Regions from separate parts of the Parabacteroides goldsteinii genome, predicted to be linked through region 4. Evidence: riboswitches for the same ligand, from Rfam matches in the RefSeq annotation. Region 4 holds a riboswitch; each other region holds the start of a gene.

Region 1 (3,164 bases), 670 kb from region 4:
ATGAGTAACGATAGCAGCCAGCTTCAAGCTGTCCATAAACTTGATAGCTACCTCGCGTCCGCCTTTCAGTCCGAATGACAGGACACCGCATGAACCGTTTGGAAGATATTTCTTTGTCAGTTCGTAATATTTATTTCCTTCCAGATCCGGATAGTTTACCCAGGCTACCTTGTCGCAATTCTGAAGCCATTTAGCTACGGCCAGTGCATTTTTACAATGCTGCGGCATACGCAGATGCAATGTTTCCAGTCCGAGGTTCAGCAGGAAAGCATTTTGCGGAGACTGGATAGAACCCAGGTCACGCATCAACTGGCTGGTAGCCTTGGTGATATATGCCAGTTTCCCGAATGTCTTTGTGTAAGTCAGGCCATGATAGGAGTCATCCGGCTGGCAGAGGCCCGGGTATTTGTCTGCATGCGCTTCCCAATCGAAGTTACCGCTGTCGACGATACAACCTCCTACGGCAGTCGCATGTCCGTCCATATATTTGGTCGTAGAATGCGTAACGATATCGGCACCCCATTCGAACGGGCGGCAGTTGATCGGTGTGGCAAATGTGTTGTCAACGATCAACGGTACGCCATGTTTGTGAGCGATACGGGCAAACTTTTCAATATCCAGTACCATCACTCCCGGGTTGGAGATCGTTTCACCGAACAATAACTTCGTATTCGGGCGGAATGCCTTGCTGATTTCCTCTTCGCTGGCATCCTGGTCGATGAATGTACATTCGATGCCCAGCTTTTTCAGGGTAACAGACAGCAGATTGTATGTTCCGCCATAAATACCGGTTGCGCTTACGATATGGTCGCCGGCTTCGCAAATATTGAAACAGGCAAAGAAGTTGGCTGCCTGTCCCGATGAAGTCAGCATTGCTGCCACACCACCTTCCAAAGCGGCGATCTTGGATGCTACGGCATCGTTGGTCGGGTTTTGCAGACGGGTATAGAAATAACCACTCTCTTCCAGATCGAACAGTTTCGCCATCTGTTCGCTGGTCTCATACTTGAAGGTAGTACTCTGATAGATAGGCAGAACGCGCGGTTCTCCTTTTTTAGGCTGCCAGCCACCCTGCACACACAAAGTTGCCGGCTTGAATGAATTGCTCATATTATTAAATGTTTGCTATGTAATTATATTCTGCTGACAAAAGTAAAGAATAGTTCGTTCCATTAATACAAATCTATGATCATTTATAAAAAATAGGGTACTGTTTAAAAATAATCTTTACCTTTGCCTCCGGTTTTGGTGTCACAAATCCAGTTCTACGGAAAAGTGATGAAAAGGGAATCAGGTGAAAATCCTGAACAGACCCGCTGCTGTAAGCTCCGCCAAAGTCGTTGAACACAACTCAATCCACTGTTCGCAATGAATGGGAAGGACGTTCAATGACGGAGTAAGTCAGAAGACCTGCCAGAATCAGTAGTTTTAAGCTTTCGAGGAATAAGGCTGAAAAACATGTAAGTAAGGACTTGACTGTATTTGGTAGGGAGTTCCGGCTGTTCATGTGGTCCATTCTGTTTTATCGAAAGCCTGTCGTTAATATATAATGTTTTTGATGGGATGAGAGGTTTCATACATGTATTTTTGTTGTTTATTTGTTTGTTTCCTGTAAGGCTGGCGGCGCAAGACAGGGTCACGTTGTCGGGAGAGGTGAGGGGAGAAGATGGTGCTCCGCTTCCTATGGTTACTGTTGCCATCGAAAATACGACGGCAGGGACATACACCGACGACCGGGGACGCTATTCACTAAGTCTGAAACCCGGAAAGCATACTCTTATAATTACCTTGTTGGGTTATAATACAATAAAAACAACTCTCGATATCCGCAGGAACAAAACGCTTGATTTCGTTATGGAAGAAAATTCCGTAACCCTGAATTCTGTAGAAGTGTACGGTAAATCGAAAACACAGAAGATCAAGGAAGGTGCTTTCTCGGTAAATGCCCTTGATGTAAAATCGCAGATCAACTCGTTGAAGAATCTTACTGATATAGTGAACCGGACGACCGGAATAAAGGTCCGGGAAGAAGGAGGAGTCGGTTCTGATTTTGATCTTTCCATCAACGGGTTATCGGGTAATTCTGTCCGTTATTTCATTGATGGTGTGCCATTAGACAGTAAAGGTAGCAATGTGACGCTTGCCAATCTACCTGTCAACCTGATCGACCGGGTGGAGATTTATAAAGGGGTGGTGCCTGCCTTGTTGGGAACGGATGCATTGGGCGGTGCTGTCAACATTATAACCAAGGCGGAGAAGGAGAACTTCCTGGATGCATCTTACAGTATTGGTTCCTTTCATACACACAGCGCCGACCTGAATGCGCAGTTTGTGGAACAGCGCACAGGTTTGATTGTGCGTCCTACCGTTGGCATCAACTATTCGAAAAACGATTACCGGATGAAAGATGTGCAGATGCGTAACGAGACAGGCGATCGGTTTATCAATGGCAATCCCAAACGTTTCCATGACGGTTATTTCTCGCTTTTAGCACAGATAGAAGCAGGAATAGTAGGTAAATTTTGGGTGGACGAATTATTTGTGTCGGCTTCCTACTCCAAAACAGACAAGGAATTGCAGACAGGCTCCGTACAGACCAAAGTGTATGGCATGGCGGAGCGTAATTCAGATGCGTGGAATGTGTCGGCGCGGTACAATAAACGCAACTTTCTCACAGAAAATATGACATTGAAGGCGACCTTATCACACACATGGGATCATTCCATCACCGTTGATACCGCCTACCGTAAATATTATTGGGACGGTGGCTATATCGTGAGCCAACGTAACGAAATCAGGGGCGGCGAACCTACCATGCGCCACTATAAGCGTCCGTTGACTATCGTGCGTGCCAATTTGGATTATCAGCTGAATGAGCATCACGGCTTTAACCTGAACTATAATCTGAGCCGGACAGGCAACGACCGCTATGACGATTTAGACCAGAGTTTCGAGCCGTCTAACGATGCGGTAACCAAACATATCGTCGGACTGACTTACAGCCAATCGCTTTTCGACGGCAAGATGCAGAACGTATTCTTTGCCAAAGACTACGTGAACCATCCTAATATCCGGCAAACCGATCAATCCACCGTAACCGGCTCGGACAAAGTACAAGGTTCGACTACGAAAAACTATTTAGGATACGGAGCCGGACTGCGTTA
Region 2 (3,164 bases), 2.2 Mb from region 4:
GGTGATCTGCGTCGTAATAGCTATTTCAGGAAGCATATATAGAACCTGGCGTCCCAGCTTCAGAACCTCGTCTATCAGCCGTACATAAATTTCCGTCTTACCGCTGGAAGTAACTCCGTGAAGCAGGCAAACATCTTTAGAAGTAAAGGTATCATGTATCTCGCTATACGCTTTCTCCTGTGCCGGACTAAGCGAACTGAGAGGTTGCAAACGGCATACCGGAACCTGCAAACGCCCCACTTCTTTTTCATAGCTTTCAAGGACTCCCCGTTTCAGCAACCCGTCCAATATCGTTGATGAACAACCACTGCGTTCCAGTAATTCTTTTTTGGATACTTCCACGGTTAATGCCGGATTTAATGCGTGGCTCAGATCAAGGAAGCAAACCAGCAAAAGTTCCTGCTTCTTGGCCCGCTTAAAATCAGCAAAGGCTTCCTGCAAACGTTCTTCGGTTGCATATTCCTGAGACAGACGGATAAATGTCTGCATCTTCGGAACAAACCCGCGTTTCATCTCTTCGCTGACCTCCACTGCCCCACGGGCCATCAGGGAAGCAACTACGGGAACGACATTGCGCAGGCCTGTTTTCTTTTCCAACTCCGAAACTGTTAACTTGAGCACTCCTTTAAAAGCATCCAGCACAGCCTGCTCATTAGGACGCAAAGGACCGTCCGCCTCAAAATCGGCATTATAGGTGACAGCCGTCTCGCTTTCCAGTTTCAGCCCGGAAGGTAAAGCCGCTTTATAGACATCTCCCAGTTTACACATATAATAAGAGGCGATCCATTTCCAAAAACGAAGTTGCGGCCTCCGCAACACAGGGCTGGCATCCAGCAGGGCGTAAATCTCTTTTGTCTCAAAGTCCGTATTCGGCTTGCGTTCATGTACTTCCATCACAATGGCAGTGTAGTAACGTTTCTTGCCGAAATGAACAATGACTCGGCAACCGGGAGTTACGGCTGCCTCCAGATCCGTCGGAATACTATATGTATAGCTATTCTCCAACGGCAGGGGTAGTATGACATCTGCATATTTCATTTCCGAGGCCAAAAGTAACAAAAAAGGCCGGACTGTTAAAGCCCGGCCCCTCATATCTTCTGTCTGTTATCAGAACAAGATAGCGGCTGTCACCGACCATCCGCGGTTCTTGGCATTCAGATCATATTTTTCCGCACTGTAATTATCAGTCAGTCCCAGGCCATAGTTTATACCGACCTGCAAATGGCTGATCAGTTCCACACCTGCACCAAAATTAAGACCGGCACTAAAGTTTTTCGCTTTCACCTGTCCTACTACACTTCCGGGAATCTCCCAGAATTTATCGCCACCTACACGGAAACCGATATACGGACCGGCAGCCAGATATCCTTTAATGATAGGCAATCCGAATTTCCATTTCAAATTCACCGGGACATCGATATAATCTGTTTTCACATTCGTGGAAGTTCCTGTCTCCGATTTCACATCCATCCCTTTCTGTGAATAGAGGATAGCCGCATCCAACCCTACTCCAATCAGAGGAATCGTTGTCTCGATCATCGGACCGATCTGGAAACCAGTCACATTATCCGCTTTCAGAATATCTGAATTCAAATGAACGGACGATATATTCAAACCGCCTTTTACCCCAAACTTCAATTGGGATTTAGCGGGAACAGCAATAAATGCCATCAAAATAATCAAAACTAAACCTGTAACCTTTTTCATATTGCCTGTTTTTTATAAATACTATCTGCAAATAAACATACTTTTCCAATAATAAACAAGTATTCCGTCTTAACTGTTCAGTCTTTGAAAAAGAAAAGCATGGACCACCGACGGAGCTCATCCCGTCAACCGAACCATGCTTCTTTTCCTAATTATTATGGCAAAATAATTAAAAACAGATCCTAAAAGGACAGCAAACTGGGAATGGAACAAGAATAGAAAGACATCAGATGTCTTGTTTTTCTCATCCGGCCTTTCCTCGAAGCCGTCGAAATAATATGCCTTGCAGGTCTTCTGACTTACTTCCGGATCAAGCGCCTTCCCATTCCCCTTACAGAACAGTGGCAAAAGTATGCCTGATACGTTATGAAGCTCACAGCAGCGGGACTGTCCGGGATTCACACCCGGTTCCCTTTTAATCCTTACCCGCGGATACAGGCTCGGAACAATGCATAGCGCAAATATAGAGATATTTTTACATCTTATGGTAGCAGATCCTATAAATTTTATTTATTATGTTTACGATATTCATCTATTGCGTCTTTCGCCGGAGCTTTAATCAATTTTTGTTCACGAACAGCACGGGATTGATTGAAATAATCGTCCAATAACTGAATATCAAATTCATCTATCATCCGGTCTGCTGAAATCGAATCATGTTCACTGGTGATCATCACTGCCCCTATACGTCCGGGATCAGAGATAGAAACAAGATCACCGTACTTTCTTTTCAAAGCGGTCAATTTCTCCCAGTTATTATCGAGATGTACCAATTTACGGTCAAGGTTGACTGTAGCCACAGCATAATTATAATAGTTCGTACTTGAGGCGACCATCTCTCCCAATGGGTTACGTATCTCCGACGGAGCATTCAGAAAACCATAGGCACAAACAAAATAAGCCTGACAGGAATAAGCCCATTTGCTTTGTTCCAAACCTCCGTGATACATTGATGGAAACAAAATTATGTCCGGTTTTTGCTGAGCATACCGTTCCCTCAACTCATCAAAATTAAGATCGAAACAAACAGCACAAGCAACAGTCCCGAAATCACATAGCAGGAGTTCTGCTTCATCAGAAGGCATGATCTCATTCATTTCCTGGATAGTAGGAAAATTCTTATTATATATACCGGCTACTTTTCCACGTCGGTCAAGCAGTATACATGAATTCCACCAGCTTCCGTTTTCTTCCCTTTTGGTTCCAAAAGCAATATAACAGTGATTATCTTTTGCTACCGAAGCCAGGTAATCCTTTACCTGATCTTTCCTTACTTTATAATATTCAAACTGCTCTGCCGTAGTTAATCCGGAAGGACGATCGCATGCTTCCGTTAATAATATCAGATCCGGCTTATGTAATAACACTTTTGACAACTGCCTTTGCCAGTAATCGATCATCTGATCGACCATTTGCTGATAACTCATCTGATTATTTACGGAAACCGCAACCCCTCC
Region 3 (3,164 bases), 3.2 Mb from region 4:
TCATTATGCCATCAGCAACTTGATCCCCAGGGCCGGAGTCTATCAGATGAAGTTACTTGAATCGTTGGCACAATCTGCTTCTATCTATTCACCGGAAGAGACTGAAACTCTTTATAATGAAACGAATAAAAAGATTGAAGAGATCAGCAGTCACATTTCAGGAGTATTAGTGAGTGCACGTGAGTTGTGCAAGTCGGGGCATCAGAACTGGGAATCTGTCCAGTCGCTCCGCTACCATATGAACCGTCTGAACGGTATCATAGAATCCGTATAGTTTTTGCGATACAATAATTGGGATAGTAATTTTTTTTATTGTATGATCATCAGTGAGAAATAGGGGAAAGATTTCTCTGCGATGATTTGCCGGTCGGAGGTGTAGTATTCTTTATCCGTCCCTACATTTTCAAAATAATGGAATTGTGTCTGCGGATGCTTGCGAATACATGCATGTACGGCTTCCACACATTGCGACAGTTTCATAATGACGATCACGTATCCGACATTTATCTTTTCTGACAATTCTTCTGCGGAAGGAGTGCCGGGGATAACAATGATCTGTTCTTCCTGTTTGACAATGTGCAAGCCGGCCAATGCTCCGGCAGCGATGAAGGCGGGGATTCCGGCAATACGCTGAACGTCGATTCCCGTCTCTATAAACTTGTCATATATATACTGGATGGAAGAATAGAAGCCGGCATCGCCTTCGGCTACGATAACGATCTGTCTGCCTTCCGCATAGTTTGCGGCGGCTTCGTTGTAGAGGGCGTCGTAGGCTTTCCAGGCTTCCGTGCGGTCTTTGCTCATGGGAAGCATAAAGCAGCGGATGGCAGTTTCGTTTATTTCCAGTGCACGTACGATATCGGCGGCACGTGAGAGGATTTCACCTTGCCTGTTACGGGTGGCGGGACAGTAGATAATATCTGCTTTCTGAAGTTGTCGGAGACCTTTCACTGTGATAAGTTCCGGTTCGCCGGGACCTAATGATACGAAACTGATCGGGTAAGTCATTTTATTCTTGTTTTTATTTGGGGTGCAAATGTGCTGAAAATAGTGCAAAGTTGCAAACTTCTTATTACTTTTGCGATCGAAATCGGTTCTGTAAAACTCCTGTTCATGGAGACAGATTAAAAGGGAACCGGGTGGAAATCCCGGACAGTCCACGCTGCTGTAAAACTTCAGTAACATCCCGATAACACCTTTTGCCACTGGCGGAGAGACAGCCTCGCCGGGAAGGCTTTCGGGATGGAAGTAAGTCAGAAGACCTGCCATTTTTCACATAGCGATTGTCCTCGTGGGTTCGGACGGTTTGTGTCGGATAAAAAGAATATGAATATGAACAAGTATTTAGCAGGTTGTTGCCTGGTTGCACTATTGGCTACGTCGTGTGCATCGAAAGGAAATCAACAGGAGAAAAAGAATGTTTCTTCACAACAAACGACTATGACGGATAGCCGGGTTCAGGTGACACCAAAGCATGCCGAAGGTTTTCAACTGACCTATAAAGATGATTATACGCTGGTGGATATACATGATCCGCAGAATGAAGAAAGTACGCATTTCCTGTATGCTTTGGTTCCCCGGGGGACGAAGCCGGAAGGGATTCATGCGGATTATACGGTTATCGAAACACCTGTACGTAGTGCTATCTGTATGACTTCCCTGCAATTATCCAATTTCATTAAGTTGGGAGCGGAGGATAAGGTTGTCGGCATTACGAGTACGCGCCATCTGTTTAATAAAACTATCAATAATCAGCTGAAGGAAGGAAAGACGGCAAAGATCGGGATCGAAGGCAACTTCGATAATGAGGTGATCATGAGTATCAATCCCGACCTGATCCTGATCTCACCTTTTAAGCGTGGTGGCTATGAAACAATGAAAGATATCGGTATCCCTCTGATTCCTCATCTGGGATATAAAGAAATGACACCGCTGGGGCAGGCTGAATGGATCAAGTTCGTCGGTTTGTTACTCGGGATAGAGCAGGAAGCCAATGAAAAATTCTTGGCTATAGAGAACCGCTACAACGAGCTGAAAGAGCTGACAGCCGAAGGTAAAGTGCAGAAACGTCCTGTCGTGTTCAGTGGCGAAATACATGGTGGTAACTGGTATGCAGTAGGAGGAAAGAGCTTCCTTGCACAACTTTTCAAAGATGCCGGCGCTGATTACTTTTTGAAAGACGACGATCGCTCCGGCGGTGTGACGCTCGACTTCGAGACCGTCTATAACCAGGCCGACGAAGCCGACTACTGGCGTATCGTAAACAGCTATCCGGGAATATATACTTATAAATCACTGAAAGATCAGGATCCCCGTTATGCAGACTTCCGTGCCTTCAAGGAAAAAGGAGTGATCTATTGCAACATGAGGGAAAAACCTTTTTACGAAAGCATGCCGACCGAGCCGGAAGTGGTGCTGGGCGATTTATTGCATATCTTCCATCCGAATCTACTGCCGGATCATACGCCTGTCTATTATGATTTACTTAAATAAATGGGTACGATGAAGTATTCTAACACTTTCCTGATGTTTGTGATCTTTGTCTCGATCGTCGTGTTGTTGTTTCTGAATCTGGTGTTGGGCTCTGTTTCGATACCCTTCCATTCGGTTTGGAATATCATCTGCGGCAATGGCGACGAACCGGTCACCTGGCAGAATATTATCTGGAAATCACGCTTTCCGCAAGCCTTAACGGCATTAGTCGCCGGAGCCGGATTAGCGATCAGCGGGCTTCAGATGCAAACCGTATTCCGCAATCCGTTGGCCGGCCCCTCTGTATTGGGTATCAGTTCCGGTGCAAGTATGGGAGTTGCCTTCGTTGTTTTACTGAGCGGAAGTCTGGGAGGCGTGGCGTTGAGTAAGCTGGGCTTTATGGGGGAGATTGCCTTATCCATTGCGGCCATAGTCGGTTCCTTGTCTGTCATGGCACTGATCGTTTATGTTTCGCAGAAGGTAAAAGGGAATGTGACGCTATTGATTATCGGTGTGATGATCGGCTATGTGGCGAATGCGGTAATCGGAGTCCTGAAGTTTTTTAGTGTGGAAGAAGATATCCGTGCTTATGTGATCTGGGGGCTGGGAAGTTTCTCGCGTGTCTCCGGTAATCAGATGATGCTTTTCGTAGCGATTATGGCTATCCTGATCCCTCTTTCGTTCCTATTGAT
Region 4 (3,164 bases):
ATCCCACCCCCATAGTATCGCCATGATCGCCCAGAATAAGGCCATCACTTCGTTGTAGCTGCGCTCGGCACAGTAGATGTAGTAATAGATGACCGATATCCACAGATAGACGGCAATCAGATAGATTTTCATTCCGTTCTTTACCCACGGCTGAGGGTTGCGGGTCAGCAGGACGGTCAATATTATCCCGATCAGGATAATTCCCAGTTGCCATTCCCAGGTTGCTGTATTGTAGAGTCCTATCGTTTTCCAGAAAATTTCCATAGAGTTATTCGTATGCTGATGATTTTATTTGCGTCGTGTTAATGAAAAAGCCTTACCCGGCAGGAGGAAGATCGGCAGTGTCGCACCGACCGTCAGCATGAAGATCGCGGTGAAGGTAACGAAACCGTTCGACATGAACATTTCAATATATTTCGCTTTCTGTACCGGTTCGTCCATCGTCTGGAGGAACATGATCAGCGAGAAAACCATGTTGTAGGCAAATTTGCCTGGGATCATCGGCAATAAAGCCGGGATATAAAGCACTGTCATCGGGCAGTAAATCCTGCCTCCCAGCCACAAACTACCGAATCCGATCACCAATGCCCCGAACAGGGAGGCGGTGGCGATATCCACACCAAAGAAAGTCATCAGGCAGAATCGGCAGGCATGGCCTACGGCAGCCAGCAAGGCAATGTAAGGAAACGCCCGCATAGGTGGGTCGGAAATCGCACCGAAACCAATACCTGCAATGGCTGCAAAAAGTCCGTCTAAAAGAATATCCAATACTATCATATCAAATTATTTTTTACCATCATTAATGTGAAAGAAAGCCCGATCGCGATACAGATAATCAGCATCAGTGCATTGACCAGCCGGGCAAAACCGGTCAGTATATACCCTTCGACAATATCGATGACCCCATTGATCAGCGGTACGCCCGGTATCAGGAACAGGACGCTCGTTGCCAGTGCAATGTCCGAGGTCGTGTCGAATATCAACGCTGTAGAGGCACAAAGCGATGCAATAAAGGCCGATACCACGAAGATTATGTAATGATTGAATTTCCGTATCTGCATCTGTTGTTTCAGGAAAAAACCGGTGATAGTCGCAGAAAAGACAATCCCCATCGAAGTAATATCTCCCCCGAACAGGCGGCAGAAAGAGGCATTGGCAAAACCTACCAGTATCAGAACGAAAAGCGGATCGATGTGCGGGCTGGCGATAATCTCCTCATATTTATCTTTTAATTCTTCCAGCGACAAATGTTTGTCATACGTTTCCCAACTCAGAGCGCTCAGTTTGGCGTTCTTCTCGAAACTTATCGGAAGGGCGGGGATATCGATCACCTCGCTGTATGTTTCTTTCGTATCATTGTCGGAGATCGTCAGAATAATATTTTTCTGAAAAATGCTGATTTTAACATCAGCGCCATATGCTTCTCCTATTCGTTTGGAACTCCGGACTACCCGGGATGTGTGTACCCCGCATCCCATCATATGGGCGGAGTACTCTGCGATGAATTTGGCTACGGGTAGCAAAGATTCATTTCTACTCATGTCGTACTTTTTATATATGAACCGGATTCTATTCCGGAATGTTTCTTTTTGCTGGCTGAAAAACGGGCGATAAACCTAAACCGGGGCGCAAAAGTATAAAAAACTTATTTTATATCATTGTTTTGTCTTTTATTTTTGTAGTTTTGCACCGAAATGGTTCTGTATTTTTGATTCTGGAAATACAGATTAAAAGGGAATCGGGTGTAAATCCCGGACAGTCCCGCTGCTGTGAAGCTCTAATAACATTCTGAAAACAACTTATGCCACTGACATGTGTCGGGAAGGCTTCAGGATGGGAGTCAGTCAGAAGACCTGCCGTTCGTTAAAGGCTCATATCCTCGTGGGTTAGGATACGGGTTCGAAATGATTGTTTATTCTAAATTTATCAGATTTATGGAGAAAGATTGTCCGCGTTGTGGGGACTCTTTTGTTTGTCGGGTAGATGATATATCCGCCTGTCATTGTGTGCCTGTGAAATTGGATGAACTCCAGCTTGCTTATGTGAAGGTCCATTATCCGGGATGTTTGTGCAACTCCTGTTTGAATGAGATCAAGAAATATTTCTATGCCTGTGAGGTGAATCCCCGTTATAAACATTTAAAGCATTGATATGATACGGAAGATATTAATTGCAAACCGTGGCGAGATCGCCGTACGTGTGATGCATTCCTGCCGGGAGATGGGAATACAGTCTGTGGCTGTTTTTTCGGAAGCCGACCGGGCAGCACGACATGTACTTTATGCTGATGAGGCCTGCCTGATAGGGCCTGCTGCATCAAAAGATAGTTATCTGGATATTGAAAAGATTATCCAAGCGGCAAAAATTCATAAAGCCGATGCCATTCATCCCGGTTATGGTTTCCTTTCGGAAAATGCAGCTTTTGCCCGCAGATGTAAAGAGGAAAATATTATTTTTATTGGCCCGGCTGCTGAGACGATGGAGGCGATGGGCGATAAGATATCAGCCCGTAAGCGGATGATCGAGGCTGGTGTGCCGGTTGTTCCGGGAACGCAACAACCGTTGCTGGATGCTGCCGAAGCCGTTCGGATATGTAAGGAAATCGGTTTCCCCGTTATGCTGAAAGCCTCTATGGGAGGCGGAGGAAAAGGGATGCGACTGATCTATAAAGAAGAAGATGTGGTGGAGGCTTATCATTCTGCCCGTTCGGAATCGTTATCGTCTTTTGGTGACGACACAGTTTATCTGGAGAAATTCGTAGAGGAACCTCATCATATCGAATTTCAGGTATTGGGTGACAATCACGGGAATGTAATCCATCTTTGCGAACGTGAATGTTCCGTTCAACGCCGTAATCAGAAAATCGTGGAGGAAAGTCCGTCTCCGTTCATCACTCCCGAGTTAAGAAAAAATATGGGTGAAAAGGCTGTTGCTGCGGCAAAAGCTGTCAACTATTCCGGTGCTGGTACCATTGAGTTTTTGGTGGACAAACATCGGAATTTTTATTTTCTGGAAATGAATACGCGTCTCCAGGTGGAGCATCCGATTACCGAGGAAGTTTTAGGCGTCGATCTGGTAAAAGAACAGATTCGGGTGGCTAACAACGAACCACTCCATATCCGCCAGGAGGAGATCGTCCAGCGCGGACATGCCATTGAATGCCG

Evidence for each region. A riboswitch is a leader RNA that binds a small molecule or an ion and turns the genes downstream of it on or off. The one in region 4 is predicted to bind cobalamin.
Region 1: linked by a shared signal. The riboswitch ahead of K6V26_RS17500 (TonB-dependent receptor) and the one ahead of K6V26_RS19915 (cysteine-rich CWC family protein) in region 4 are both predicted to bind cobalamin.
Region 2: linked by a shared signal. The riboswitch ahead of K6V26_RS28230 (porin family protein) and the one ahead of K6V26_RS19915 (cysteine-rich CWC family protein) in region 4 are both predicted to bind cobalamin.
Region 3: linked by a shared signal. The riboswitch ahead of K6V26_RS07075 (ABC transporter substrate-binding protein) and the one ahead of K6V26_RS19915 (cysteine-rich CWC family protein) in region 4 are both predicted to bind cobalamin.

The regions. Positions count from the first base shown of each region.
Region 1 covers NZ_CP081906.1:4,028,825-4,031,988, reverse strand. Annotated here, with positions in the region: gene K6V26_RS17505 (O-acetylhomoserine aminocarboxypropyltransferase/cysteine synthase family protein) at 1-1,110, opposite strand, end outside; cobalamin riboswitch at 1,230-1,432, shown strand; gene K6V26_RS17500 (TonB-dependent receptor) at 1,564-3,164, shown strand, end outside.
Region 2 covers NZ_CP081906.1:6,856,936-6,860,099, reverse strand. Annotated here, with positions in the region: gene priA (replication restart helicase PriA) at 1-1,038, opposite strand, end outside; gene K6V26_RS28230 (porin family protein) at 1,108-1,707, opposite strand; cobalamin riboswitch at 1,975-2,173, opposite strand; gene K6V26_RS28225 (carbon-nitrogen hydrolase family protein) at 2,214-3,164, opposite strand, start outside.
Region 3 covers NZ_CP081906.1:1,496,050-1,499,213, forward strand. Annotated here, with positions in the region: gene K6V26_RS07065 (hypothetical protein) at 1-274, shown strand, start outside; gene cobI (precorrin-2 C(20)-methyltransferase) at 310-1,008, opposite strand; cobalamin riboswitch at 1,075-1,284, shown strand; gene K6V26_RS07075 (ABC transporter substrate-binding protein) at 1,333-2,493, shown strand; gene K6V26_RS07080 (iron ABC transporter permease) at 2,503-3,164, shown strand, end outside.
Region 4 covers NZ_CP081906.1:4,698,319-4,701,482, reverse strand. Annotated here, with positions in the region: gene K6V26_RS19930 (DUF6064 family protein) at 1-264, opposite strand, end outside; gene K6V26_RS19925 (threonine/serine exporter family protein) at 289-777, opposite strand; gene K6V26_RS19920 (threonine/serine exporter family protein) at 774-1,541, opposite strand; cobalamin riboswitch at 1,678-1,875, shown strand; gene K6V26_RS19915 (cysteine-rich CWC family protein) at 1,935-2,150, shown strand; gene accC (acetyl-CoA carboxylase biotin carboxylase subunit) at 2,152-3,164, shown strand, end outside.